DNA from 2 places in the Streptococcus thermophilus genome. Region 2 is predicted to be linked to the other one. Evidence: predicted binding sites of a transcription regulator. Region 2 holds the regulator's gene; the other holds the start of a gene.
The links. The regulator HrcA, encoded in region 2, represses chaperone genes, less so after heat shock. The targets are predictions, from matches to a motif close to TTAGCACTCNNNNNNNNNGAGTGCTAA.

Region 1: E3C75_RS05585 (ATP-dependent Clp protease ATP-binding subunit) is a predicted target of HrcA. The motif match lies at 13,252-13,278, and genes of this name have one in related genera.

What each region holds. Positions count from the first base shown of each region.
Region 1 is NZ_CP038020.1:1,047,721-1,063,218, forward strand. Features, by position in the region: gene parC (DNA topoisomerase IV subunit A) at 1-2,297, shown strand, start outside; gene E3C75_RS05520 (branched-chain amino acid aminotransferase) at 2,462-3,484, shown strand; gene E3C75_RS05525 (DUF2969 domain-containing protein) at 3,603-3,833, shown strand; tRNA gene E3C75_RS05530 (tRNA-Tyr) at 3,894-3,974, shown strand; tRNA gene E3C75_RS05535 (tRNA-Gln) at 4,043-4,114, shown strand; gene rpsA (30S ribosomal protein S1) at 4,235-5,437, shown strand; tRNA gene E3C75_RS05545 (tRNA-Arg) at 5,506-5,577, shown strand; RNA gene ssrA (transfer-messenger RNA) at 5,872-6,221, shown strand; gene E3C75_RS05555 (DUF3862 domain-containing protein) at 6,265-6,885, shown strand; gene E3C75_RS05560 (TVP38/TMEM64 family protein) at 7,149-7,640, shown strand; gene E3C75_RS05565 (aminoacyltransferase) at 7,618-8,853, shown strand; partial or broken gene E3C75_RS05570 (Gfo/Idh/MocA family protein) at 8,952-9,913, shown strand; gene E3C75_RS05575 (DUF1827 family protein) at 9,954-10,256, opposite strand; gene E3C75_RS05580 (NUDIX hydrolase) at 10,266-10,724, opposite strand; gene E3C75_RS05585 (ATP-dependent Clp protease ATP-binding subunit) at 10,867-13,125, opposite strand; gene argF (ornithine carbamoyltransferase) at 13,366-14,346, shown strand; gene E3C75_RS05595 (DUF1797 family protein) at 14,415-14,645, shown strand; gene E3C75_RS05600 (amino acid ABC transporter permease) at 14,915-15,498, shown strand, end outside.
Region 2 is NZ_CP038020.1:484,452-499,949, reverse strand. Features, by position in the region: rRNA gene E3C75_RS02735 (23S ribosomal RNA) at 1-923, opposite strand, end outside; tRNA gene E3C75_RS02730 (tRNA-Ala) at 1,071-1,143, opposite strand; rRNA gene E3C75_RS02725 (16S ribosomal RNA) at 1,198-2,745, opposite strand; gene E3C75_RS02720 (ECF transporter S component) at 3,132-3,602, opposite strand; gene E3C75_RS02715 (bifunctional hydroxymethylpyrimidine kinase/phosphomethylpyrimidine kinase) at 3,592-4,353, opposite strand; gene truA (tRNA pseudouridine(38-40) synthase TruA) at 4,346-5,092, opposite strand; gene dnaJ (molecular chaperone DnaJ) at 5,198-6,331, opposite strand; gene dnaK (molecular chaperone DnaK) at 6,759-8,582, opposite strand; gene grpE (nucleotide exchange factor GrpE) at 8,717-9,247, opposite strand; gene hrcA (heat-inducible transcriptional repressor HrcA) at 9,240-10,322, opposite strand; gene E3C75_RS02685 (glycoside hydrolase family 73 protein) at 10,509-11,093, opposite strand; gene E3C75_RS02680 (M15 family metallopeptidase) at 11,090-11,887, opposite strand; gene E3C75_RS02675 (histidine phosphatase family protein) at 11,881-12,579, opposite strand; gene E3C75_RS02670 (PFL family protein) at 12,696-14,033, opposite strand; gene E3C75_RS02665 (ACT domain-containing protein) at 14,051-14,317, opposite strand; gene E3C75_RS02660 (CapA family protein) at 14,639-15,498, opposite strand, start outside.

The DNA.
Region 1 (15,498 bases), 560 kb from region 2:
CCTATGACAAAGGCTATCGTAAATCGGCTAAGTCTGTTGGTAACATCATGGGTAATTTCCACCCACATGGTGATAGCTCTATTTACGATGCCATGGTGCGTATGTCCCAGGACTGGAAGAATCGTGAAATCCTAGTTGAGATGCACGGTAACAATGGTTCTATGGACGGTGATCCACCAGCGGCTATGCGTTATACCGAGGCACGCTTGTCAGAGATTGCTGGGTACCTTCTTCAAGATATCGATAAAAACACTGTTCCTTGGGCTTGGAACTTTGATGATACAGAGAAGGAACCAACCGTTTTACCTGCAGCCTTTCCAAACCTTTTGGTCAATGGTGCGACAGGGATTTCTGCTGGTTATGCTACAGACATTCCGCCACATAATCTGGCAGAAGTCATCGATGCCGTTGTTTATATGATTGACCATCCATCTGCTAAACTGGATAAGTTGATGGAATTCTTGCCTGGACCAGATTTCCCGACAGGTGCTATTATTCAGGGGAAAGATGAGATTCGTAAGGCTTACGAAACTGGTAAGGGCCGAGTAGTCGTGCGTTCGCGTACTGAAATTGAACAACTCAAAGGTGGCAAGAAACAGATTATTGTTACTGAAATTCCTTACGATGTTAATAAGGCAGTTCTTGTTAAAAAAATTGATGATATTCGAGTCAATAACAAGGTTCCAGGCATTGCAGAAGTTCGTGATGAGTCTGACCGTTCAGGCTTGCGTATTGCTATCGAACTTAAGAAGGATGCTGACAGCCAAACCATTCTTAACTACCTTTTGAAATATACGGATCTGCAGGTCAACTACAATTTCAATATGGTGGCTATTGATCATTTCACCCCACGTCAAGTGGGCTTACAAAAGATTTTGTCTAGCTACATTGCTCACCGTCGCGATATTATCGTTGCTCGTTCAAAATTTGATAAGGAAAAGGCTGAAAAACGCCTTCATATTGTTGAAGGGTTGATTCGTGTTATCTCAATTTTGGATGAGGTTATTTCCCTTATCAGAGCTTCTGAAAATAAGGCAGATGCCAAGGAAAATCTTAAAGTCAGCTATGATTTTTCAGAAGAACAAGCCGAAGCTATCGTGACCTTGCAACTTTATCGTTTAACAAATACGGATATCGTCGCTCTCCAAAATGAGGAAGCCAATTTACGTGAACAGATTGCGACCTTGGCTGCCATCATTGGTGATGAGCGTACCATGTTTAATGTCATGAAACGTGAACTTCGTGATATTAAGAAGAAATTTGGAAATGACCGTCGTTCAGAGTTGCAAGCAGAAACCAAGACTATTGAAATTGATACCGCAAGTCTGATTGTTGAAGAAGAAACCTATGTCAGCATCACTCGTGGTGGTTATGTCAAACGTACTAGCCCACGATCTTTCAATGCTTCGATGATTGAAGAAGTTGGAAAACGTGATGATGATGATTTGATTCTGGTTCAGCAGGCTAAGACGACACAGCATCTCTTGATTTTTACCAATCAGGCCAATGTGATTTATCGTCCAATACATGAGTTACCAGATATTCGTTGGAAGGATCTAGGAGAGCATTTATCACAAACTATAACTAATTTTTCGAAAGATGAAGAAGTGCTTTATGCAGAAATCCTGGATGATTTTGAAACTGGTACTTACCTGGCAACCACTAAGCTTGGTCAAATTAAACGTTTCGAACGTAAGGAATTTACGCCATGGCGTACCTACAAGTCTAAGTCGGTTAAATATGGTAAACTCAAGGATGAAAGTGATGTGATCGTCACAGTAACTCCAATTCAATTGGATGATATCATGATTATCACTCAAAAAGGATATGCCCTTCGTTTCAATGCGGATGAAGTTCCAGTGGTTGGTGCTAAGGCAGTAGGTGTTAAGGCAATCAATCTTAAGGATGACGACAAGGTTCAGGCCGTTTTTGTGGCAAATACGCAAAGTTTCTACTTACTTACACAACGAGCTAGTCTCAAACGTGTGGCGACGTCCGATATTCCACGGACTAAGCGAGCTGGTCGAGGTCTCCAGGTTCTTCGTGAGCTTAAGACCAAGCCTCACTGTGTCTTCACAGCTGGCCCAGTCTTTACAGAAAATGCTGGAGCTGAGATAGATCTTCTAGCAACACCAGTAGAAGAGACTCCTCAGATCTTGTTTGTAATAGCTACGACAGGTGAAACTGCAGAGGTTGATTTATCACTTCTTAATCTGTCAGAGCGTACTAGCAACGGAAGTTTCATTGAAGGACTAGCAGATAAGGAAGTCTTCTCAGCCAAAATTCTTAAAAAATAGAGTTAAGAAAGCTTTGTTCTCTTACTAGAGGGCAGAGTTTTTTTCTTTGGCTGACAAAATAACTCTTATAAAATAATTGTCAGAATTTTGCAACATAACATTGAAATTTTCAATGAAAAGGACTATACTAGAAAGCACATAGTAACAGAAAAGAGGACATACACATGACGGTTGATTTAGACTGGGAAAATATAGGATTTAATTACCGTAAACTTCCATTCCGTTATATTTCATATTACAAAGATGGTAAATGGGATGAGGGGCAATTGACTGAGGATGCAACCTTGCACATTTCAGAATCGTCTCCAGCCCTTCACTATGGTCAAGAAGCTTTTGAAGGTCTCAAAGCTTACCGCACTAAAGATGGCTCTATTCAATTGTTCCGTCCAGATGAAAATGCCAGACGTCTACAACGTACTGCTGATCGTCTTTTGATGCCACAAGTTCCAGTGGAAAAATTTGTAGATGCTTGTAAAAAAGTAGTCCGTGCTAATGAAGAATACGTCCCACCATATGGTACTGGCGCAACACTTTATCTTCGTCCACTCTTGATTGGGGTTGGAGACATTATTGGTGTTCACCCGGCAGATGAGTATATCTTTACAATTTTCGCTATGCCAGTAGGGAGCTACTTCAAAGGCGGATTGGCTCCAACGAATTTCCTTATCCAGGACGAATATGACCGTGCAGCACCACATGGTACAGGTGCTGCTAAGGTTGGTGGTAACTACGCGGCAAGTATGTTGCCAGGGAAAATTGCCCATGATTCTAATTTCTCTGATGTTATCTACCTTGACCCAGCAACCCACACTAAGATTGAAGAAGTCGGTTCTGCAAACTTCTTTGGGATTACAGCAGATAATGAGTTCATTACTCCGCTTAGCCCATCTATCTTGCCATCAATTACGAAATTCTCATTGCTTTACCTGGCTGAAAATCGTTTTGGTATGAAAGCTATTCAAGGTGATGTTAAGATTGCCGAGTTGGATAAATTTGTCGAAGCCGGTGCCTGTGGTACAGCTGCTGTTATCACACCAATTGGTGGTGTACAACACGGTGATGACTTCCATGTCTTCTATTCAGAAACAGAAGTCGGACCTGTAACACGGAAACTTTATGATGAGTTAACAGGTATCCAATTTGGTGACGTTGAGGCCCCAGAAGGATGGATTGTCAAAGTTGACTAATTCCAAGTAAATAAATGATTATTTTAAAGCTTGCCCTTGCAAGCTTTTCTCTTTTTCGGTAAAATTAAGGACATACACTAAGAAAGGATGGCTCGAATTAGGTATCGGGTATAGATCTATGAGTAAAAAAGACAAAAAAATTGAAATCCAAATCAAAGATGCCAAAGTCATTGTAAACAAAGCAACCATTGAAGGTTTTGAGCTTCTTGTTGGAAAGAAAGTCATCGGACAAATTGTAGAAATCGATGGAAAGTTTGCCGTTGTTGATAAAGAAAATGTAGCAGGTTTCCACAAGAAAATGGATGATGCAATAGCTGCCATTATCGAAGCCTACAATCTTAATCATTAAAATCCAAAGTAAAGGCTTGCTTTGATCAAGAAACTGTGTTATACTGTTTCTTGTTCTTAAGGAGAGATAGCGAAGAGGCTAAACGCGGCGGACTGTAAATCCGCTCCTTCGGGTTCGGGGGTTCGAATCCCTCTCTCTCCATGTCTAAGAAACTGAATCGGAATATACGATATCAAGTGCTTAGATGTTTTTTTATAGCATTTTGTTATTGGGGTATAGCCAAGCGGTAAGGCAAGGGACTTTGACTCCCTCATGCGTTGGTTCGAATCCAGCTACCCCAGTCAATGGTATCGGGTGCATTGGCACCGTCTATGTTAATAATTGTCTTTGCGGGTACCTTGAAAAATATATTGTTATCAAGGGTCAGAATTGGCTGGCTCTTGTTGGAGGATTTTTTTAGAATGAACGAATTTGAAGAATTGCTAAATAGTGTTAGCGAAGTTAGCACAGGTGACGTTGTAACAGCTGAAGTTATCTCAGTAGATAATGATCAAGCAAATGTTGTTATCGAAGGAACAGGTATCGAAGGTGTTTTGACACGTCGTGAATTGACAAATGAACGTGACGCAAACGTTGCCGACCTTGTTAAAGATGGTGAAACACTTGAAGTGCTTGTTCTTCGTCAAGTTGTTGGTAAAGATACTGATACTGTAACTTACCTTGTATCTAAAAAACGCTTGGAGGCTCGCAAAGCTTGGGATAAACTTGTTGGTCGTGAAGAAGAAGTTGTTACTGTTAAAGTAACACGTGCTGTTAAAGGTGGACTTTCAGTTGAATTTGAAGGACTCCGTGGATTTATTCCAGCCTCAATGATTGATACTCGTTTTGTTCGTAACACTGAAAAATTCGTAGGTCAAGAATTTGACGCTAAAATTAAAGAAGTTGATCCAGCTGAAAACCGTTTCATCCTTTCACGTCGTGAAGTTGTTGAAGCAGAAGCTATAGAAGCTCGTAAAGAAGTCTTCTCTAAACTTGAAGTTGGTTCAGTAGTAACTGGTAAAGTTGCTCGTTTGACAAGCTTCGGTGCTTTCATTGACCTTGGTGGTGTAGACGGACTTGTTCACGTGACTGAATTGTCTCACGAACGTAACGTTTCACCTAAATCAGTTGTATCTGTTGGTGATGAAGTTGAAGTTAAAGTTCTTGCTATCGACGAAGAAGCAGGACGTGTATCACTCTCACTTAAAGCAACAACACCTGGACCATGGGATGGTGTTGAACAAAAACTTGCTGCTGGTGATGTAATCGAAGGTAAAGTTAAGCGTTTGACTGACTTTGGTGGTTTCGTTGAAGTATTACCAGGAATCGATGGACTTGTTCACATCTCACAAATTTCACACAAACGTGTTGAAAATCCAAAAGATGTTCTTTCAGTAGGTCAAGACGTTACTGTTAAAGTTCTTGAAGTAAACGCTGATGCAGAACGTGTATCACTTTCTATCAAAGCTCTTGAAGAACGTCCAGCTAACGCTGAAGGGGAAAACAACGAAAAGCGTCAATCTCGTCCACGCCGTCCAAAACGTCAAGAAAAACGTGACTACGAACTTCCAGAAACTCAATCTGGATTCTCAATGGCGGATCTTTTCGGAGATATCGAATTGTAAGATAATAAAGAGACATGGAAACATGTCTTTTTTTATATTATATAGTATGCTATAATAGTATACTGTTAGCACCCTTAGTGTAATGGATATCACGTAAGATTCCGGTTCTTGAGATAGGGGTTCGATTCCCTTAGGGTGCAAAGTGGAAACGTTGAGAGCGTAGTGCTTTCAGCGTTTTTTAGTTGTTAAATCTATCAAGAGTGCTCTTTAAATTCAGGGAATGTTAGAAAAGGTAACTGATATATAGTATCTTTAGAGTTTAGGGAGAAAGTCAATGAATAGTAATTTGTAATAATAACCGAATTATCTATTTCTGTAAATTGGGTAGAAAGCTAGATGCTAATAAATTGTACATAGTCTATACTTTTGTGTATATCTTGGTAATTTTTTGCTATTTATTAAAAATTTTGCTATAATAATCAATATCTCATATTGGGGTCGTTACGGATTCGACAGGCATTATGAGGCATATTCTGCGACTCGTGTGGCGACGTTAACGCTCAGTTAAATATAACTGCAAAAAATACTAATTCTTACGCTGTAGCAGCCTAAACACCTGCTCGCGTGACTTCTAGCAGATTGCTTATGTTTGTTTAGAAGTTTTATTGATTTATAAGCTACGTTCGATCATTGCCTAGCTGGTCGAAAAGAGATTTATAGGCTCGCATATAGAAGGCTTGAGTTATGTGTCGCCTATCTGTTAAATGAAAGACATAACCTATGGTCGTAGACGAATATGTTGGCAGATGCTTGGACGTGGGTTCGACTCCCACCGGCTCCATAAAAACTTGAGGCGTCAGCCTTTTATTTGTGTATAGTAACTTATTATGAAAAAATTTTTGTCTTTGACCGTTTTAGGTGTCTCACTTGTTTCCTTAGCTGCTTGCGGAAATTCTTCGTCTAAGACTGAGACGAAAGGTTCTTTGGATAATGAAGCATCAAAGGTTTTAACTGTTAAGCATGGAAATGTTCGTCAGAACTTTGATAAGATTATCATGGCAAATGCTTCTCAGGAGTTTTCTGGGGGATCAAATCTTGATAGTTTGAAGGGGTGGTTTGGTGAGCCAACATCAACTAGTCATGAGCAGGCAGGAGACGCCACGCTTGATGTCTATAATTGGCAGTATGATAATGTTGTTGTTACAGCAAAACTTTTTAACAATAGTACCGTTGTTAAGTCAATTTCAACTTTTTCTTACGTTCGGGATTCTAAAATCACTTTGAAAATGTATGAAGATCTTAAAAATGGAACTAGCTATGATAATGCGGTCAAAACACTTGGGGTACCAGATGTTTATTCTATCGCTGTTTCTTCTGATGCGACAATGACACAAGCACTTTGGTCATCTAACCTTGTAACTAAGAAAGGGAAAACAGGTAGCCTTACTCTTAACTTTAAAAATGGTACCTTGGAAAACAAGTCTCAAGAAAATTTGATTAACAAGTAATCACAGTAAAAGATGCCTTTCTAAATCAATGAAGGTATTTTTTTGTTATAATAAAAGGAGTGATTAAATTTGTGAAAATGTAATGACTAAAAAGGGTATTTTTTATAGGGATAGCAGGTTTAATTCTGGTAATCTTATGGCTTCTTTTAAATAACTTTATCCCCAAAATCAAGAAATAGAGGAATGCTAATCATGATCAAACCTTTTTAAAATTGGTTTTTAAGCAGGCAAATTTTTTAAATGCACTTGTTCTTATTAGTCTCATGATTCTGTCATTAGCTATTTTTGGAGTTTCAAGTTCTATTTTTTGTATTTTTGTTGGGCTACTTTATGCCCCTTTGCTTTCAATTCCCTTGAATATTATAGGTAATACTTTTGATAATTTGACTAGAATTGAAATTTTAAGAAGACTTGATAAGTCTAAACGTATGGAGAAACTCCTAAACTATGATGAGTACTTTAAACATCGCTTTATTGGTATTTTCCTAGCATTCTCTATTCCTTTTATCCCATCAGCTTTGGTCAATTACGCTTATGTTCAGATGAAATTACCCACAAGGACAAGGATTTTAGCGCCACTAATTGGGATGACCCCACTCTCCGTTATTTATGCTGTCAGTGGGGATTTGTTGCTTAATTGTCGTCCAATCCGACTACCGTTAGTGGCAATACTTGTTCTCTTGCTGTTTATCTCACTAGTAATTTACTGTATCCATTTTAGGAAGGAAAAAAATGAGCTTTATTCAAGTAACTAAAGAAGAATTTAATACACATGCTCAACAGGTTTCTGAGCGTTCTTTTATGCAAACTGAAGAAATGGCTAAGCTTCTTGAGAAACGTGGATTTAGCATTAGCTATGTTGCCTGGAAAGAAGGTAACCAAATAGAAGTTTCAGCGATTGTCTATAGTATGCCTATGACCGGTGGGCTTCGTATGGAGGTGAATTGTGGACCAATTCACTCAAGTGTGGCTCATCTAAGTGACTTTTACCAATGTTTGAAGGACTATGCTAAGGCAAATGGTGCTCTTGAACTGGTAATCAAACCTTATGATACTTATCAAATCTTTGATAGTAATGGTGAACCAATAAGTAGTGAGCAGAAGCAATTGATTAGTCAATTGACTGACCTAGGTTATAGTTTTGATGGTTTGCAGACAGGGTATCCTGGTGGTGAGCCCGATTGGCACTATGTTAAAGAATTGTCTGGGATTGAAGAAAAAGATCTCATCAAATCATTCAGTAAAAAAGGGAAACCTCTTGTAAAAAAAGCCAAAACATTCGGTATTAAACTGAAGAAATTGAAACGCGATGAGTTATCTATTTTTAAAGAAATCACTTCAGCGACCTCTGATCGTCGTGAGTATAGTGACAAATCTTTAGATTATTATCAAGATTTTTATGATGCTTTTGGTGATAATGCTGATTTTATGGTAGCTACCCTGAATTTTCAAGATTACTTTGATCATTTAGAGAGTAATCAGGCAAAGTTGAGAGCTAGAATTGTCAAATTACAAGCTGATTTAGAGACCAATCCAAAATCTGAGAAAAAACAAAACCAATTGAGGGAGCTATTAAGTCAGTTTGAGACTTTTGATGTTCGCAAGGGCGAAGCAACTGCCTTTATTGACAAGTATGGTCAGGAAGACATTGTTCTAGCCGGAAGTCTTTTCGTTTACACACCTCAAGAGGCAGTCTATCTTTTCAGTGGCTCTTACCCTGAATTTAATAAGTTTTATGCACCTGCACTCTTGCAGGAGTATGTGATGACACAGGCTATTAAACGTGGTATTGGTTTCTATAATTTCCTTGGTATCATGGGCATCTTTGATGGTTCTGATGGGGTTTTGCGATTTAAACAAAACTTTAATGGTTATATCGTTCGTAAGATGGGAACTTTCCGTTATTATCCACAACCGCTAAAATATAAAGCCATTCAAGGAGTTAAGAAACTGCTTGGACGTAACTAAGTCTCGGAGGGCTTCTATGGGAGTCCTCTTTCATTATAGTTGTGTTTATGGAATTACTCCATGTATAAAAGCGTTTAGAGAAAGAAGGAGGTAGTTTAATGAAACTCGCACTATTAGGTACAGGAATGATTGTTACAGAGGTCCTTCCTGTGTTAACGACTATTGAGGACATTGAGCTGAAGGCTATAATGTCGACACCACAATCACTTGATAAGGCTGAAACTTTAGCCAAACAATATGGTCTAACTCAGGCGACAAGTGATTATGAAGCCATCTTGTCCAATCCAGATGTTGACACCATTTATGTTGGAACACCTAATCATACTCACTATGATTATGCCAAGCAAGCACTTCTGGCTGGCAAGCATGTCATCTGTGAGAGACCTTTTACCCTGCATTTGGAAGAGTTCGAAGAGCTGATTAAGCTTGCTTAAGAAAAAGAGCTTCTCTTGATAGAAGCAATAACAAATCAATATTTGGAAAATTTTAAAGTTATCAAGTACTCCTTATCTGAAATTGGTGATATCAAAATTGTCAACATCAATTATTCCCAATATTCGTCACGTTACGATGCCTTTAAGCGATGAGAAATTGCTCCTGCCTTCAATCCTGAAATTGGTGGTGGAGCGCTTAGAGATCTTAATATCTATAATATTCATCTTCTTGTTGGTCTTTTTGGAAATCCTAATCGTGTGGAATATCTACCGAATGTAGAGCGAGGAGTAGATACTTCAGGAATTTTAGTTTTGGACTATGGTAACTTTAAGGCTGTTGCCATTGGAGCAAAGGACTGTAGTGCTGAAATTCGCTCAACTATTCAAGGTGATAAGGGAGCTATTACCATTTTTGGTGCAACCAACACCCTTCCTGAAATTGGTCTTACTCTTAATGGTCAAGAAGAGATTGTGACTAATCTTAATAACTTAAACCATCGTATGTATGATAAATTTGTAGCTTTTGAAAAATGATTGCGACAATGGATTTTGAAAGTGTTGCCAAGCAGTTGAAGCATAGCCGCCAGGTTATGGAAGTCTTGGACCAAGCTTCTAAAGTCTTATAAAAAAGAAGCTGTGGCGGTTGGCTACGGCTTCTTTTTGAATTTATACAGTTGTTGGGAATGAGATCTCAATTAATTTATCTGTGTGTACTGTTCTTAGTTTGTCCATCAAAACGATGTCTTTGTCAATTTTTCGTTTGAGGAAGAATTCACGGATAACTTCTAATTCGTTGTCCTTAACAGCACGGTGTTTATTTGAAATCAGAAGTTCGTAATGTTTCGGTGCTTGTGTAAAGACAACATCTGTATTTCCAGCAGAGTATGTCTCTACAAGAAAGGCATCTGTATTATCGAGTTGATTGTTTACTAGTTCTTGATGGGTCCGGGTTGTATTAATGAGTTTCATAGTTTCCTCCTAGGATTTGGCAGTTAGTGTATTGCTTGCTTTCCATTGTTCGATTCCCCATTTATGGCTACCACGTTTTAGCTTGGCAATTGCTTCATCAATTGGAAACCATGCCAGGTTGTTGAAATCTTCAAGGGGCTTTCCAATCTCTGAAAAATCTACAACTTCATAAATGTAGGCTGGATTGTAGTAGTATGTGTCACGATGGCTTGAATAAAAGTATTCGTCAGCTTGTCCATAGTACTGACCTAAAGTGGCTGTGTACCCAATTTCTTCAATTAACTCGCGTTTTAAGGCACTAAAGTGATCCTCACCTGCTTCGATTTCTCCGCCTGGGAGAAACCAAGCTTCATTAGGAGCCTGCACTAAAATGATCTTTGTCTTGTCTTGGTTAGGAATTACAGCATAAACACCGTAACGTGTTTGATAATGAGCTTCCTCAACCTTGTCACCAAATGTTGGATTCATGAGTTGCTCCTTAGGTTTATTTTCCTACATTATACTAAAAAACTCCTCATTTTCCTATTGATTTAGGCAGAATTAGGGATAATTTTACAAAGAGAAAATGTAAAAGTATAAAAAACCAAGTCATTCGACTTGGTTTCTTTCCTTAGTTGACTTCTTTTAATGCTTCAGTTTTCTGAGAAGTTTTTTCAGTTTTTTGAGCAGATTTAATGGTGATGTGTCCCTTTGAAGTCATTACAGCCTTGAGATCTTTTTCATTTGGATTTTTAAGGTAGAAGTCTGTAATGGCATCTTCGATGTGGTCTTGGATTGTACGACGCAATGGTCGAGCACCCATCTTAGGATCATAACCAAGGTCAACCAGTTTTTCCTTAACTTTATCAGTTACACTGAGGTGGATACCGTTGTTTGCCAAGCGTTGGTTGACGCCATCAAGCATAAGGTCCACGATAGTAAGGAGATTTTCCTTGCTTAGGGCAGAGAACTCGATAATACCGTCAAAACGGTTCATGAATTCAGGACTGAAGAAATCTCCGAGGTGGTTGATAACAGAATTGGTACGATTCTCACGAGCAGCTCCAAAACCTACACTTGCTTCCACTTTACCAGTACCAGCATTTGAAGTCATGATGATGATGGTATCTTTGAAACTTACAGTTCTCCCTTGACCATCAGTCAGACGACCATCATCAAGTATCTGAAGGAACATGTGAAGCACATCTGGGTGAGCTTTTTCAACCTCATCAAGGAGAATGAGTGAATAAGGGTTACGGCGGACCTTTTCAGTTAATTGCCCAGCTTCGTCGTAACCAACATAGCCTGGAGGAGCACCGACCAATTTAGCAACAGCGTGTTTTTCCATGTATTCTGACATGTCAAAACGAATCATACTATCAGATGAACCAAAGAGCTCGATGGCTAACTGTTTGGAGAGTTCAGTTTTACCGACTCCTGTAGGGCCTACAAATAGGAAGCTACCAATTGGGCGGTTTGGTGCACCAAGTCCAACACGATTACGGCGGATAGCTTTGGCAATCTTATCAACTGCGGCATCTTGGCCAATAACATGCGCCTTAAGGTCATCGGCGAGGTTGAGAAGTTGAGATTGTTCTTTTTCTTTTAAATCACCGATAGGAATATTGGTTTTTTGCTCGACAATGGCTTCGATATGTTTTTCAGTAATGATAGGCATATCTTGGTCTTTGATGGTTTGCTGTTGCATTTCCTTGTATTTAGCAATTTGGTCACGGAAATAAGCAGCTTTTTCAAAGTCTTCGTCACGAGTAGCCTGAGCTTTAAGATTCTCAGCTTCAATCAAACGTTTATCGAGGTCCTTAGGATCGATAAAATTGAGGGTTAAATTCATCTTAGAGCCAGATTCATCGAGAAGATCGATGGCCTTGTCTGGCAAGAAACGGTCCTGAATGTAGCGGTTGGATAATTCTGCAGCTGCAGTAATGGCTTCATCAGTGTATTTGACATGGTGGTAGTCTTGATATTTAGGCTGGATACCACGCAAAATTGTGATTGTTTCCTCAACTGTTGGCTCATCTACCTTAACAGGTTGCATACGACGTTCGAGTGCCGCATCTTTCTCAATGATACGGTATTCGTTGAGTGTTGTTGCTCCAACAAGTTGAAGCTCTCCACGGGCAAGTGCAGGTTTTAAGATGTTTCCAGCATCCATATTGCCGTCCCCAGTATTACCAGCTCCTACAATTTCATGGATTTCATCAATAAAGAGGATAACATCCTGACGTTGGCGGATTTCCTCCATGAGCTTTTGCATGCGTTCTTCGAACTGGCCGCGGATACCAGTCCCTTGAACTAGGCTTACAACATCAAGACGGATAACTTGCTTGCTTTGGAGTTTTTGTGGCACATCTCCATCAACGATTTTTTGGGCAAGTCCTTCGACTACTGCGGTCTTACCAACACCAGGTTCACCGATAAGAACAGGATTGTTCTTGGTACGGCGGTTCAGAATTTCGATGACGCGAATGATTTCTTCGTCACGACCAATGACAGGATCAATGTCTCCACGACGAGCAATATCTGTGATATTAATTCCAAATTCTTCGAGAAGGCCTTGAGGTTGTTGAGGGGCTTGTTGACGTGGTCCTCCAGGACGGCCTGGACCACCGTTTCCACGGTTACCTCCCTCTTGTGTTGGAGGTGTATTAGGAAGGTCTCCGTTAGAAGAACGGAAGTTGTTTAGGTCACTGAAGAAATCGTCGAAGAAGTTGGAACCTCCTGCTTGATTGAATTGGTTAAGGGGGTTCTCTGGATCAGATTTCATGATTTTATAACAATGTTGACAGAGGTCAACTTGTTGCTGATTACCATTTACGTTGGTATACAAATGGATACTAGCTTCATTAAGGTTACAGTTTTGGCAGAGCATATCAGTACCTCTTTCTATCTGAGTTGGGAAAGACCTTTATTTGAAAATATATTGGTCAAAAAAGGTCAAATCTATGATTCTATTATAGCATGCATTAGTTATATTGCAAGTAAAAAGAATCTATTTTTGGCAATTGAGGAACAAGATTGCTAAAAATGAGTTTTAATACAAAATTACTTGTTGAAAATACATAAATATAATATAATATTTTATATTATTCAGAATGAAAGAGAGATACCTATGACACAAACTAAATCCTTCTTGAAAGAAATCGACTTTACTAAACAGGAACTAGAGGAGTTGATTGATTTATCTATAAAATTTAAACAGTTAAAGAAAAATAGAATTCCGCATAAATATTTAGATAGTTTAAATATTGCATTGATTTTTGAAAAAACATCGACAAGAACCCGTTCAGCCTTCACTGTGGCTGGTCAGGATCTAGGAATGAATGTAACCTATCTTGGTGCTGGAGACATTCAGCTGGGTAAGAAGGAATCGGTTGTTGATACGGCCAAGGTCCTTGGTTCTATGTTTGATGGAATCGAGTACCGTGGTTTTAAACAAGAGGATGTTGAGGACTTGGCTAAGTACTCTGGTGTTCCGGTTTGGAACGGTTTGACAGATACTTGGCATCCAACTCAGATGATTGCGGATTTCATGACCTTGAAGGAGCACTTTGGTAGTCTAGAGGACTTGACCATTGCTTATATTGGAGATGGTCGTAACAATATTGCTAATTCTCTCTTGGTGACATCGGCTATCTTGGGCGTTAATGTTAAGATTATTTCGCCAGAAATACTTCAGCCAGAGGCTGATATTGTAGAGCTAGCTCAGAAACATAATAATGGGGCTGACATAACCATTACAGATGATATCTCAGAGGTTAAAGGAGTGGATATTCTCTATACTGATGTCTGGGTTTCTATGGGCGAAGAGGTAGATTTTAAATCAAGGATAGATTTACTATTGCCTTATCAAATTAACGTAGGCTTACTTGCTAAGGTCGAAAATCCAGATATCATCGTTATGCATTGTCTCCCAGCATTTCATGATCTTAATACTCAAATCGGACAAGAAATTTATGAAAAATATTGTCTGGCTGAGTTAGAAATTACAGATGAAGTATTTCATAAATACAGTGAAATCATCTTCCAAGAAGCTGAGAATCGTATGCATTCAATCAAGGCTATTATGTACAATTCCTTGAAAAATATTTAAAATTCCCCCATTTTTCCCGTAAGTGTGATAAAATAAGTAGGAAATACACAATTTATAGGAGAGATAACATGGAATCACATTTGGTGAGAATCATTAACCGTCTGGAAATGATGGCGGCTGATGGTGGTAATTCGAAACGTAATTTTGAACGTGAAGGAGTAGTTGTTGCTGAAGTATCATTTAGTAACGATCCTGAAAATGGTCCAGTGTACATATTGCGTGACGTTGAAGCTCGCGAGTCATACTCGTTTGATAGCATCGACTTGATTGCAATGGAAATCTACGATTTGCTTTACTAATAATTAATTTGGATCCTCAGATAGGGGTCCAAAAATTCAAAATGCCTGGGACTCAATAGTTTCAGGTGTTTTTTTAGGGCGAGAGTTTCGGTTTATGCTTGTTTTAATTGCAAAAAAAATGGAGTCACTTCAAAAGTTTTCGTAGAGTTTTTGATTGCTATGTCAATCATTATTTTTTTATACCGAAATATCGCATTTATAAGAAAAATACTTTATTATTATACAGTCTTCTGATATAATATTGAAGAATATTAGTAAGGAGTATCTTGATGAATTTTTCATTTCTACCACAGTTTTGGTCTTACTTTAACTATGGTGTCTTAGTAACAATTATGATTTCAGTCTGCGTGGTCTTCTTTGGAACCATCCTTGGTGTCTTGGTATCCTTGGCCAAACGTTCTGGAATCAAACCATTGGAGTGGTTAGTAAGCCTTTATGTTTGGGTTTTCCGTGGAACACCTATGGTTGTACAGATTATGATTGCTTTTAACCTTATCCATATGAATCTTCCAACTGTTCAGTTTGGGATTTTGAATCTTGATTTGTCACGTATCGTTCCAGGTATTATCGTCCTTTCTTTGAACAGTGGTGCTTATATTTCTGAGAGTGTGCGTGCAGGTATTGAGTCTATTCCTAAAGGTCAGATTGAAGCAGCTTACTCACTTGGTATCCGACCATGGAATACCATGCGTTATGTGGTCTTGCCTCAAGCTATTAAAAATATCTTGCCTGCCTTGGGTAACGAGTTTGTCACTATTATCAAGGATAGTTCACTCTTGCAAACTATCGGGGTTATGGAGTTGTGGAATGGTGCACAAACTGTTGCAACGACAACCTACTTGACTTTGACACC
Region 2 (15,498 bases):
GGGATGGACCCCTCACCCAAACAGTGCTCTACCTCCAAGAGACTTAACATCGACGCTAGCCCTAAAGCTATTTCGGAGAGAACCAGCTATCTCCAAGTTCGTTTGGAATTTCTCCGCTACCCACAAGTCATCCAAGCACTTTTCAACGTGCCCTGGTTCGGTCCTCCAGTGAGTTTTACCTCACCTTCAACCTGCTCATGGGTAGGTCACATGGTTTCGGGTCTACGACATGATACTAATGCGCCCTATTAAGACTCGGTTTCCCTACGGCTCCGTCTCTTCAACTTAACCTCGCATCATATCGTAACTCGCCGGTTCATTCTACAAAAGGCACGCTCTCACCCATTAACGGGCTCGAACTTGTTGTAGGCACACGGTTTCAGGTTCTATTTCACTCCCCTCCCGGGGTGCTTTTCACCTTTCCCTCACGGTACTGGTTCACTATCGGTCACTAAAGAGTATTTAGGGTTGGGAGATGGTCCTCCCAGATTCCGACGAGATTTCTCGTGTCTCGCCGTACTCAGGATACTGCTAGGTATAAAGACTATTTCGAATACGAGGCTATTACTCTCTTTGGCCTACCTTCCCAGGTAGTTCTTCTATAATCTTTAAGTCCACGTTGCAGTCCTACAACCCCGAAGAGTAAACTCTTCGGTTTGCCCTCTTGCCGTTTCGCTCGCCGCTACTAAGGCAATCGCTTTTGCTTTCTCTTCCTACAGCTACTTAGATGTTTCAGTTCACTGCGTCTTCCTCTACATTACCTTAACAGTAATGAGTGACAGGCATTACCTGCCGGGTTCCCCCATTCGGACATCTCTGGATCATTGCTCACTTACAGCTCCCCAAAGCATTTCGTCGTTAGTCACGTCCTTCATCGGCTTCTAGTGCCAAGGCATCCACCGTGCGCCCTTATTAACTTAACCTTATTTTTGGCCTTTCGACCTAACTCATTAAATATTCACAGCGTTTCGGTTTATTTTCTTGTTACTATCTATATGTAATTACTTACATATGGAATTTGATATAGATATTCAATTTTCAATGGACAATACTTGAATCTTTCGATTCAATGGAGCCTAGCGGGATCGAACCGCTGACCTCCTGCGTGCAAAGCAGGCGCTCTCCCAGCTGAGCTAAGGCCCCACAAGACCTCTCAAAACTAAATAAGAAACTCAAGTACATTCCGTTTTTCCTTAGAAAGGAGGTGATCCAGCCGCACCTTCCGATACGGCTACCTTGTTACGACTTCACCCCAATCATCTGTCCCACCTTAGGCGGCTGGCTCCAAAAGGTTACCTCACCGACTTCGGGTGTTACAAACTCTCGTGGTGTGACGGGCGGTGTGTACAAGGCCCGGGAACGTATTCACCGCGGCGTGCTGATCCGCGATTACTAGCGATTCCGACTTCATGTAGGCGAGTTGCAGCCTACAATCCGAACTGAGATTGGCTTTAAGAGATTAGCTCGCCGTCACCGACTCGCAACTCGTTGTACCAACCATTGTAGCACGTGTGTAGCCCAGGTCATAAGGGGCATGATGATTTGACGTCATCCCCACCTTCCTCCGGTTTATTACCGGCAGTCTCGCTAGAGTGCCCAACTGAATGATGGCAACTAACAATAGGGGTTGCGCTCGTTGCGGGACTTAACCCAACATCTCACGACACGAGCTGACGACAACCATGCACCACCTGTCACCGATGTACCGAAGTAACTTTCTATCTCTAGAAATAGCATCGGGATGTCAAGACCTGGTAAGGTTCTTCGCGTTGCTTCGAATTAAACCACATGCTCCACCGCTTGTGCGGGCCCCCGTCAATTCCTTTGAGTTTCAACCTTGCGGTCGTACTCCCCAGGCGGAGTGCTTAATGCGTTAGCTGCGGCACTGAATCCCGGAAAGGATCCAACACCTAGCACTCATCGTTTACGGCGTGGACTACCAGGGTATCTAATCCTGTTCGCTCCCCACGCTTTCGAGCCTCAGCGTCAGTTACAGACCAGAGAGCCGCTTTCGCCACCGGTGTTCCTCCATATATCTACGCATTTCACCGCTACACATGGAATTCCACTCTCCCCTTCTGCACTCAAGTTTGACAGTTTCCAAAGCGAACTATGGTTGAGCCACAGCCTTTAACTTCAGACTTATCAAACCGCCTGCGCTCGCTTTACGCCCAATAAATCCGGACAACGCTCGGGACCTACGTATTACCGCGGCTGCTGGCACGTAGTTAGCCGTCCCTTTCTGGTAAGCTACCGTCACAGTGTGAACTTTCCACTCTCACACCCGTTCTTGACTTACAACAGAGCTTTACGATCCGAAAACCTTCTTCACTCACGCGGCGTTGCTCGGTCAGGGTTGCCCCCATTGCCGAAGATTCCCTACTGCTGCCTCCCGTAGGAGTCTGGGCCGTGTCTCAGTCCCAGTGTGGCCGATCACCCTCTCAGGTCGGCTATGTATCGTCGCCTAGGTGAGCCATTACCTCACCTACTAGCTAATACAACGCAGGTCCATCTTGTAGTGGAGCAATTGCCCCTTTCAAATAAATGACATGTGTCATCCATTGTTATGCGGTATTAGCTATCGTTTCCAATAGTTATCCCCCGCTACAAGGCAGGTTACCTACGCGTTACTCACCCGTTCGCAACTCATCCAAGAAGAGCAAGCTCCTCTCTTCAGCGTTCTACTTGCATGTATTAGGCACGCCGCCAGCGTTCGTCCTGAGCCAGGATCAAACTCTCATTAATACTTTAATAATTGTTCGAGCGTTAACTCATTACCGTCGTCTGACGATTTATTCTTGTAAATTGACAGGTTATAATTCTTCTATCATAACCCTGCACTTGGTTTCTTATTCAGTTCTCAAAGGTCTTTGCCTCTCTTGAGACAACTTCTATATTCTAGCAAAGATAGAATAGCTTGTCAACACTTTTTTTTGAAGTTTTTTTCTCTTCTTCGTGCTGGCCGTCTCTCGCGAAACAGCTTTTTTATATTATCATCCCTTCTTAAACTTGTCAATAGCTTTTTTAAAAGTTTTAGAACCTTTACGAGTTAGAGACAAATCACTTAAGACAACTTTTATATCTTAGCACCCTTTTGGATAGCTGTCAAGAGGCTTATCACAAATCTGTTGTCATTTATTTGATTGAACTCTTTTGAACGCTTGATATAATAGCCAACCAATTACAATGCCTAAACCATTCTGACAAAAATTAGGAACCAACTCTGCGATTGAAGCTCCTGTTCCGTACATAAATACCGAAGAAAGGGCATAGCCACCAACCATTACAACAGTGGCTAGTAGTAGACCTAGGGGACGGTAGCCACCTTTTAGCCCTGCAAAATAGCCTTGTACACCATGAATAAATAGACTTATGAACATCCATTGAGGAGCAGATGATAAGAGATCAATCAAAAAAGCAGATAAACCTCCTACAAGAGCTCCCTCTTTCTTACCAAGGTAGAAGGCTGTGAAGTAAATCCCTGCATCTACCAAAGTCAATAGTCCTGTTGGAGTTGGAATTTTCGCTACAAACCCAAAGGTTACTGATAAAGCCGTTAGAATGGCTAATAACGTTAGTTTTTTTATTTTCTTATTTTGCATATTGAACGACTCCATATTCATTCGACTGTTTAATTGATTCAAAAACAAAGACCTTAGCATTGGCTACAGCTTCCGTTTCTGAAAATCCTTTGACTAATTCACTGGCTATGCTGGAAGCAAATGTACATCCTGCCCCTGTATTATTTTTATCTAGAACAGGTTTCTCAAATATTTTGTATTCTTTTCCATTGTATAGAACATCTAATGCTTTATTACCATCTAGACGGTTGCCACCTTTTACAACGACATTCTTAGCACCCAATTCTTTTAAGCAACTAGCTGCAAGCTTCATATCATCAATAGTATGTATTCTTTTGTCAATAAGAAGTTCTACTTCTGGGAGATTTGGAGTAATGACTGTAACATAAGGGAAGAATTTAACCAATTCATCACGTAGCTGTGAAACCTCAACGTCATGTGTCTCCTTGCAAACTAGAACAGGATCCAATACAATTGGAATTTCTGGACATTTTTTAACAAAGTCTAAGGTTAATTCCGCAATTTCAACATTAGGTAATAAACCAATTTTTATTGCTGAGAAAGGAACATCTTTTAGTGAGTCAAGTTGTTGTTTAAATGCCTTACTATCGATTGGAATAACTTCAAAACCATTCTCAGTCATAGCTGTTAGACAGGTAATAGCTACAAAGCCATTTTGTTTATTAGTTGTAAATGTCGCTAAATCCGCATGAAGCCCGCCACCACTAAAAATATCATTCCCTGAAATCGCTAATACCAATTCATCACTCATATCGTATCTCCTTCAAATATAAACCATTACCTGCTGCGGTTGGTCCCGCAAGATTGCGGTCACGACTTTCCAACACGGTCTTCACTTGCGAAACTGGCATGCGTCCATTTCCAATTTTCAATAATGTTCCAACCATATTTCTAACTTGCTTATAAAGAAAGCCATTCCCAGAAAAAGTAAAGACATAAAACCCAGTTTTCTCATCGATAGATACACTTGCCTGGGTAATTGTACGCACTTTATTTTCTACAGAGGTCCCTGAAGCTGTGAAGCCTGTAAAATCATGTGTGCCAACCAATTCCATAGCAGCCTCTTGCATAAGAGCTAGACTTAGATGGTAGGGATAGTGGACAGCATAATTACGCATCATGGGGTTCTTAGGTCGCCCTGCATCTACTAGGAATTCATAGGTTTTAATATGTTTACTATAACGTGCATGGAATTCCTCCGATACAAGCTCGATACTAACAATGTCAATATCATCTGGACACTGTGTATCTAAACCAAAACGCAGCTTCTCTGGATCCCTCTCCCGAGGTAAATCAAAGTGGATAACTTGTCCATAAGCATGAACACCAGCATCTGTTCGGCCTGCCCCGTGTACAGTTACAGGAGTACCACTATTTAGCCGCAAAAGAGTCTTTTCAATCTCTTCTTGAATAGAACGAGCATTTGGTTGTCTTTGAAAACCTGAAAAAAGTGTTCCATCATAAGAAATTGTCGCTTTATATCTAACCATAAAATTATCATATCAGATTTCTTTAAGGATAAAAAGTATGTCAATCACCAACTGACCCCATACAGCTTCCAAAATAAAGAAAAAGACGCTTTTAGCGTCCTTTCTTTATAAATCCTCCAAAACATCTTTTACTTTGTCAAAAAATCCTTTTTTCTGTGGTGCAACCTTTTCATCACCACTTGCTTTTGCGAATGCAAGGAGAGCTTCTTTTTGAGCATCATTCAGCTTCGTAGGAGTTACAATCTTGACAGTAACGAGTTGATCCCCTTGTGAACCTCCACGAAGACGTGGTGCTCCCTTTCCTTTTAGACGGAAAGTTTTACCTGTTTGAGTACCCGCTGGAATAACCATCTCAACATTACCGTGAACGGTAGGTACTTCAACAGTATCACCAAGAGCTGCTTGGACAAAAGAAATGTTAAGTGTATAGTAAATTGTCGATCCATCACGAGTAAATTTATCGCTTGGATTAACATTGATGACTACAAAGAGGTCTCCATAAGGACCACCGTTGAAACCAGCTTCACCTTGGCCTGCAAGACGGATTTGTTGACCTGTTTCAACACCCGCTGGAATCTTAACAGATACTGTATGGCTTTGTTTTTCACGACCTGTTCCACGACAAGTTGGACAAGGATCCTTGATTTCTTGACCTGTTCCGTGACAGACGTCACAGGTTACTTGACGACGCATCATACCAAGTGGTGTTTGTGTATCAACATTGATAACCCCATGACCATGACAGCGACCACAGGTTACAGGACTTGTCCCAGGTTTAGCACCAGATCCTGAACATGTCTTACACGTCACTTCACGATTGTAGTGAATTTCTTTTTCAGCACCAAAAACAGCCTCTTCGAAACTTAGGTTGACACGATACTGAAGGTCGTCTCCTTGACGAGGAGCATTTGGATTGCGAGTAGCACCGCCACCAAAGAAGCTCGAGAAGATATCCTCAAAACCTCCGAAGCCTGCACCACCATCAAAGCCACCAAAGCTACCTTGGCCACCAAAGCCGTTCGCACCGTCTGGTCCGTATTGGTCATAGGCTGCACGTTTTTGGGCATCACTTAGAGTTTCATAGGCCTCTAGAATCTCTTTATATTTTTCTTCCGCACCCGGTTCTTTATTGATATCTGGGTGGTATTTTTTAGACAGCTTACGATAGGCACGTTTAATTTCGTCTTGAGAGGCATCCTTAGATAACCCAAGACGATCGTAATATTCGGTATTGTTCATAATTTAAGATACAAAGGGCATCTAATGGAGAAAGCCAAAGTAATAGTTTCGAAGATGGACTACTGGTCCCTCAAAACCATCTATCTTTTTGGCTTATTCCTTAGCCCGTGTTCAACGACGAACACTCTTTGATCCTTTCTATTTTATTTGTTACGAAACGAAGTAAAATATACATTATATTCACTTCACTTATTTTAGCGAAAAACAGAGGCTGGTTTGCAACCTCTGGATTTCTTCTTATGCTTTGTTTTTGAACTCGTAAGGTTGAATTGAGCACACCTTAACTTCTGTGTGAAAAAGAGACGTAGCAGTCTTCGCTTTAGCGAACTACATATAAGGCTACCTTTAGGTGCAATTCTTTCTAGAAACTAAAGCTTCTTCGCCTGATTTCCTATTTTCACTGTGAGATTTTAACAGTCTTTACATCTTACTTTTCAGTAAACTCTCCGTCTACGACATCGTCGCCTGAGTTATCTGCTGCTTGTGCGCCTTCTGCTCCTGCTTGAGCTTGTTGTGCCGCTGCTGCTTGTTCGTAGAGTTTAACTGCCAAGGCTTGGGCTTTTTCGTTAAGAGCTTCCAATTTAGCCTTCATGTCATCAAGATCACCTGATTCTTGAGCTTTCTTAAGCTCATCAAGTGCTGATTTGGCAGCATCACGTTCTGTATCAAAGCCTTTACCTTCTGTTTCTTTAATTGTTTTTTCAGTGGCAAAGATAGCTTGGTCGACTTCGTTACGAAGTTCTACTTCTGCTTTACGTTTTGCATCTGCTTCAGCATTTGCTTCAGCATCTTTCATCATTCTTTCAATTTCTTCATCAGTCAAACCTGAATTAGATTGGATGACAATTGTTTGTTCTTTTTGAGTTCCAAGATCTTTCGCTTTAACAGATACGATACCGTTCTTATCAATGTCAAATGTTACTTCGATTTGTGGGACACCACGAGGTGCAGCTGGGATATCAGTCAATTGGAAACGTCCAAGAGTCTTGTTATCTGCTGCCATCGGGCGTTCACCTTGAAGAACGTGGATATCAACGGCTGGTTGATTATCTGCTGCAGTTGAGAAGACTTGTGATTTAGATGTTGGAATTGTTGTGTTACGTTCGATGAGTTTTGTGAAGACGCCACCCATTGTTTCGATCCCAAGTGACAACGGTGTTACGTCAAGAAGGACAACGTCTTTCACATCACCAGAGATCACACCACCTTGGATAGCAGCACCCATAGCAACTACTTCATCAGGGTTTACTGATTTGTTTGGTTCTTTACCAGTTTCAGCCTTAACTGCTTCTACAACAGCTGGGATACGAGTTGAACCACCAACAAGGATGACTTCGTCAATGTCTGACAAGCTTAAACCTGCATCTGAAAGGGCTTGACGAACTGGAGTTTTAGTACGTTCTACAAGGTCACGAGTCAAATCATCAAATTTGGCACGAGTCAAAGTCATTTCCAAGTGAAGGGGTCCAGCTTCACCAGCCGTGATGAACGGCAAGCTGATTTGTGTTGAAGTTACACCTGAAAGGTCTTTCTTAGCTTTTTCTGCTGCGTCTTTCAAACGTTGAAGAGCCATCTTGTCTGTTGACAAGTCGATGCCGTTTTCTTTCTTGAATTCTTCAACCATGTAATCGATAATTTTTTGGTCAAAGTCATCACCACCAAGTTTATTGTCCCCTGCAGTAGCCAATACATCAAAGACACCATCACCGAGTTCAAGGATAGATACGTCGAATGTACCACCACCAAGGTCAAAGACCAAGATTTTTTCTTCTTTGTCAGTCTTGTCCAAACCATAAGCAAGCGCTGCTGCAGTTGGTTCGTTGACGATACGTTCTACTTCAAGACCAGCGATTTTACCAGCATCTTTAGTTGCTTGACGTTGAGCATCGTTAAAGTAAGCTGGAACTGTGATGACAGCCTTGGTTACTTTTTCACCGAGGTATTCTTCAGCATAACTTTTCAAGTACTGAAGGATCATTGCTGAGATTTCTTGTGGAGTGTATTCTTTGCCGTTAGCAGAAACTTTTTCAGAAGTACCCATCTTAGATTTGATAGAGATTACTGTATCTGGGTTTGTGACTGCTTGACGTTTTGCAGCATCACCAATGATGATTTCACCATTTTTGAATGAAACTACAGATGGAGTTGTACGATTTCCTTCTGGGTTAGCGATGATTTTTGGTTCAGTTCCTTCAAGAACTGCAACTGCTGAGTTTGTTGTACCTAAGTCAATACCAATAATTTTAGACATATGTTTTATCTCCTTAAGCTTTTTCTAATCTTTTTTTAAGCTTTTTCTTCTTTTCTGATATTTCTTTTTGCAAACCTTCGGCTTGCCTCTTATCTTTTCTCTCATAGTTTATTGTCGTTTCGGACAAGGTTTTTTTAGTTCTCTTTGTATACTACTACCATGGCTGGGCGTAGGATGCGGTCATGGAGTTTGTAGCCTTTTTGGAAGACTTGTGCGATGGTATCCGCCGGATGCTCATCATCTGCAGGAATGGTTTGAATAGCCATATGGAAGTTGTGATTGAACTCGCCGTCTGCTGCGATTTCTTCGATTCCTTCCTCTTTAAGAGCATTTATCAAACTTTCCTGTATCATTTCCAAACCTTTTTTAACATCATCAGTCAATCCTTCAACAGCAAGAGCACGTTCAATGTTATCAAGTGCTGGCAAGATTGCTTTTGCTAAATCTTGGCTACGATACTTTTGTAATTGTTGATGTTCTTCTTTAGCACGGCGTTGAATATTTTGCATCTCTGCATGGGCACGAAGGTATTTATTTTCAAACTCCTCTGCACGCGCTTGAGCTTCTTCAAGCTCAGAAGTTTCCTTTGTTTCTTCTACAACTTCTTCACTTGTCTCGGTAGCTTCCTCTTCTTTTACTTCTTCTTTTTTAATATCTTCAGTCAAGGCATTCACCTCTTTCTATATTTTTTAAAACGTTACGGCTTAAGAAAACTTCGTAATGGTTGCTATTGAGATAACGGTAATAATCCGTTAGTTTCATAACCAGAACTCGACTGATAACGTTGACTAAACTAACCATGCGACGATAATCCATTTCAATGGGTCCAATCACATGCATGAGTGCCATCCCACGATAGGGGATCAAGAATTTATGACTCATAACCGTGACATTTTCAAGAGCTTCTTCAGTTGATTCTGCGACCGAAATTTTGGTCACTTCATCATCGGAGATAGCTGATCGAAGCGCAAGAGCCACATGTTGTGGATTATCCAAAAATTGATAAGTGTTCAAATCAGCATAGGCCAGTGATGCAACCTTACCTTCTATAAAAATCAGTTCCTTAAAGAGGTGTGAAAAGATATAGTCAAACAAATCTAAAACATTATCTGTTATCTTAAAATACTTTTGCACAATCTGAGGAGTCTCTGTTCTCAATCGGTAATGGATATCTAAGACAGTATTTCCTAAAAACCGTCCTTGAACAAGCTTATGAAAAATTTCCAAATCGCTTGACAAGAAATTCTTTGGAATGGCAAACTGAACTGTCACCGGCTTAGATTCATCTAGAGTCAGAACTGCCAACGCATCATGATTAGACAGCTGAACAATTTCAAATCCTGTCAGACGCTGTCTGGTCGGTTCCACATCTTGAATCACTGCTGTGTATCCTGTCATTTCTGCCAGCAGCTTTGCCGCCGCATCCAAGATATCTTCAAGTTTAAAAGCTTCAAAGTCGAAGGCCTTGACGACTTGGTAAACATCTTGTTCATCAATCGTATCAAGATTCAAAGAATTAGCAACAAAATACTGGAAACCTGCTCGGCTTGGCATGCGTCCACTAGAGATATGAGCTTTCTCAAGATAACCCATCTTTTCTAACTTAGCCATGTCATTACGAATGGTCGCTGAACTTGAATCAATTGAGTCTTGTAATGCTTTAGAACAAACTGGTTCATGTGTACGAGTGAACATCTCAACTATCAAATTCAAAATAGCGTTTTGCCTTTGCGTAATCACGATGTCACCTCATTTCTATTTATTAGCACTCTCATATAACGACTGCTAACTTATGATTCTATTATACACCTAAACTTAAACATGTCAACCCAAAAAACAAAAAAATTAGCACTCTTTTTGAAAGAGTGCTAAAAATACATCTAGAGACCTAGAAACATTAAAAACACCCTTAGGGGTGTTCTAATCTCAGCGATCATATTTTACCAAATTATAGGTCTCAATAATAGAAATAAGATGTTTAGCGTAATCAGGATCACTATTAAAACCTGCAGCTTGTAGCTTTTCTGCCGCAACTTTATAACTCGTAGTTCCTGCCACCTCTTTATAGGTTGATTCTCCCCATCTACCTTGGTGCAGTTCTTCTAGATAAGATGACATAGAACTTGACCAGTCTCTAAAAACTGCAAAATCTACTTTTTGATATTGCCATTTGCCTTTACTATAAACATTATCCTTTAGATAGATATGTTCTTGTCCTGGCCGAGCAGGGAGACTGTAGATATTATGGTATTTAACAGATAAGAGACTACAACCATAGTTCGACTCATATGCGGCTTGGCTAAGGAGAATCGACGCAGGGACACCATAGTTTTTAGACATTTTTTGTGCTGTTGGCGCTAAGTTTTCAATAAACCCTTTCTGCGTATAGGCAACCTTTACCGTACGAGCATTATCAGCTGTAGATGCATGACGAATCAGCGGTAAGAGAATCCCTAAAGCGAAAACAGCAACTAAGATTATAAAGGCTTTTAGTTTAAAACGTCGTCTCACTTAGCTTTCTCCTTTAATAGTACCAGATATTCTTCCAAAGTAAGATTATGTGCAGTCATGTACTCTGCTGATTCTTTACCAACGTAGCGGAAATGCCAATCTTCATACCCCACACCTGTTGACGATGTCTTACCATCTGGGAAACGAAGAACAAAGCCATACTTTGGCGCTATTTTTTTGACCTTAGCCACAGTAGCTGGATCTGCTTCATCTAAGCTGTCTACAGTACTCATGTCAATCGCAAGACCTGTCTGATGCTCACTAGCACCTGGTGGTTGTGAATAAGTCTGAACCTTCTTCTCAGCCTGGGACTCTGTCAAAGTCGGATCATCAGCCATTTCCTGCCGAACATAACTGTTATAAAGTTCTGTCTGATAAGCAACACTACGATAACCCGAAATCAAATGATAGCTTGGATTAATTTCTTGAGCTGCTGCTAAAAATTCTTCAACATTTTTCGCAATTCTCGCATCTACAGAAACACCATCTACGTTAGCAAGCTCAGGATTAAGCTCTTTAGACTTATTATCTCGATTTACCAAAAGCAATTTCCAGTCTTTAGGCGATACATCAGGTAGTCCTTTTGTATCCTTGCTTTGAGTCGAATCGGTAACTTCCTTACTATTTTTTGTTACTGACGATCCATTGGTTTGTTGGACCGTACGACTGACACCAAATACTGAATAAAGTCCTGCTGTAACTAAAAGAATTACAGTCAAGACGCCACTGATAACCAAATACCAATTGGTTTGTTTTTTCGCCTGACGGCGACTTGGATAGCTATCTTTTACCATTGTCTTTTTTCTATTATCTCTCGTCCAACCTGACGATAAGTCATATCACCAAGTGTTTCCAATGTGAATTTACCATTTTCATAAGCAACGACAGTAACCGAACCGTTGTCCAATGGAGGATGCTCGACAGAAGGATCCATTAACCAAGCAAAAGTTGCAATGGTCATACTGTGACTAACGACGAAAGCATCACCACCACCGGATCTTTCAAGATCCTCTGCAATAGCTGTAAAACCTTCTATAATACGTTTTCTGAGAACTTCCCAAGATTCTGCCCAACCAGCCGTATCTACATCAAGGATACTCTGGGCAAGCTCAGGATAAGTTACATCATGTATATTCTTACCTTGAAAAGCAGCTGTTCTCGGCAACACACCATAAAAAAGCTCGCCATCATAGCCACCCTCAAAACTACCAAAACACCACTCACGAATACGTTTGTCACGTTTATAAGGAATAGTTTCCAAACCCATCTCACGTAAAATGATGTCCATGGTCTGAATAGCTCGACCTGAATCACTAGAATAAGCAGATTTGAACGGGATACCTGCCGCTTTCAGACCTACTCCCAGCTCACGAATTCCTTCTTCACCGAACGGGGTCAAAGGGCTATCAGACCAACCTTGGACACGACCAATAGTGTTAAACATAGTCTTGCCGTGTCTCGCGATATATAACTTAACCTTACTCATGACTCCTCCTTCTTTCCGTCATTTTGAACTCATTATAGCACAAATCCACCTGACTATCTAGCTAGCGAAATCATCAGAAAATGCCTTACCAATCCGGTAAAGCACTTATCATCCGTTTAGTTTTTAAAGCTGTGAACAGGGGCTGGGATTTGGCCACCACGCGCAATGAAGTCAGCCGATGAAGCTTTGTTTACCTTCATTACTGGTGCATAACCAAGAAGACCTCCAAGTTCCAACATGTCCCCTTCCTTACCATAAGGAATAATACGAACAGCTGTTGTTTTCTGATTAATGACACCAATAGCCGCTTCATCGGCAATCATGGCCGCAATTGTTGTATCTGGCGTATCAGCTGGAACGGCAATCATGTCTAGACCAACAGAACAGATAGCCGTCATGGCTTCTAATTTTTCAAGGTTGATATGCCCAGATTGAACTGCTGCAATCATTCCTTCATCTTCAGAAACAGGGATAAAGGCACCTGACAAACCGCCGACCTGGTTACATGCCATGATACCACCTTTTTTAACCTGGTCATTAAGAAGAGCTAGAGCCGCAGTAGTACCATGCGTACCAACAACTTCAAGCCCCATGGCTTCAAGTACACGAGCTACCGAATCACCTACTGCTGGAGTTGGTGCAAGAGACAAGTCTACAATACCAAACTCGACACCTAGACGTTCGCTAGCCATTTGACCAACCAACTGCCCTACACGTGTGATTTTAAAGGCAGTTTTCTTAACTGTTTCAGCTAAAACATCAAAACTTTCACCTGGAACCTTCTCAACAGCACGTTGCACAACACCAGGACCTGAAACCCCAACATTGATTACAACGTCAGCCTCACCAACACCGTGGAAGGCACCTGCCATAAATGGATTATCTTCAACCGCATTAGCAAAGACAACCAATTTACCTGGACCCATTGGATCTGCCTCAGAAGCCTCTTTAATGATACGTCCCATATCACGTACCGCTGTCATGTTAATACCAGTTTTTGTTGAACCAATATTAACAGATGAGCAGACAAAATCAGTCTCAGCAAGCGCACGTGGGATAGAATCAATAAGAATCTCATCACCTTTTTGGTAGCCCTTTTGAACTAATGCAGAGAAACCACCAATAAAGTTAATGCCAATTTCCTTAGCTGCACGGTCTAGTGCCTTAGCAAACGGTACATAATCTGTCGCATCTGTCGCCGCACCGATAATTGAAATCGGAGTAACAGAAACACGTTTATTAACAATCGGAACACCAAGTTCAGCCGCAATTTCGTCACCAACAGCTACCAAGTTCTTAGCCTTAGAAACAATCTTGTTGTATACCTTTTCTGCTGCTTTATCAATATCTGAATCGATACAGTCTAGGAGTGAAATTCCCATGGTGATAGTACGAACATCAAAGTTCTGCTCCTCAATCATAGCAATGGTTTCTGTAACCTGTTTAATATCCATTTTCAACTACCCCTATTTTATAAGTTGTGCATAGCATCAAAAATCGCTGAGCTTTGGATATTGATTTTGACGTTTAATGATTCACCAAAAGCTTCTAATTCAGCACGTAGGTGTGTAAAATCTTTCTTATCTTCCGATGATACAACCGCCATCATGGTAAAGAATTCATCAAGGATTGTTTGAGTGATATCATCAATATTCAAACCAAGCTCTGCGACCTTAGTCGCAACACCTGCAACAATACCCGCTTTATCCTTACCTACAACTGTAATAATCGTTTTCATGAGAAGCCTCCATCATTTTATTTTGTATAATTTTAGCATGTTTTGATTAAAAATGCTATTTTTTATAGAAATTAAGCCTTTTTTATTGAAAAAAACGAATGTTTCTACGACATTTAACCAGTATCGTTGATAAAATTTAGTCTCTATCAATCCAACAACTTGTGGATAAACTTGTTAACAAGTAAAACAATACAAGTCTAATAAAACCTTGAAAAATCAAGATTTAACACTTATAACATACTTATCCACACCTGTGGATAAAGTATGTTGGTAACTTGTCGATAAAGAAAAATATCGCCAAATTTTAGCGATATCTTAGCTTTATTTCCACTTTAGATTAACATGAGCATTCATTTCTTTATAGGCAGAATCTATACGCTCTTTAGTTTCTTCATCTAGTTTATTTCTGTATTTTCCATCTTTAATGAAATCCTCTAAAATATAGGTTTGATAAGTATATAAAGGATATCCCTCTGGCGAAATTGTTCCCTTAGGTGTGCGGTTAACCCAGGTTGGATGCGCTTGAGCTGTCTTAATCGTGGTTTGACCATCCTTTTTCTCAAGAGTGACATCCATTAAGACACCCCTCTCTGTCCATGCTGCACTATCCACACCATCCATAGTCTCTATGCGCTGGTTAGAGATGAAATTCCCCATTGAGTAAATAATGAGTTTTTGCTGTCCATCCTTTTTAACCACTTCAGACGGCTCAACCACATGAGGGTGGCCCCCAAAGATAATATCAGCACCCCAATCAATCATCTTATGGTAAAGCTTTACCTGTTCATCTGTCGGTTCCAAACGATATTCCACGCCCATCTGTGGCATGATAACCGTAACGTCAGCCTCTTTTTCAGCACGCTCAATCTCTACTTTCATCCGTTTTTCATCAAGATTCGACAAATGATTCGCAATCTCTTTTTCGGTCAGATTTGACTCCAAGCCATTGAAACCATAGGCATAAGAAAGTATTGCCACCTTGATGCCATTAACATTCTTGATAAACAGAGGCGCCTTATCACGCACAGGATTTTCATAAACACCAACAGGGTCAATGCCCACTTCTTTAAATGCATCGGCTGTTGTAAAAGCTCCCTCTAAACCAGAGTCCAAAATATGATTATGGGCCAAATCCATAACATCATAGCCGGCATCACTAATAGCTGCCGTCACTGATTGAG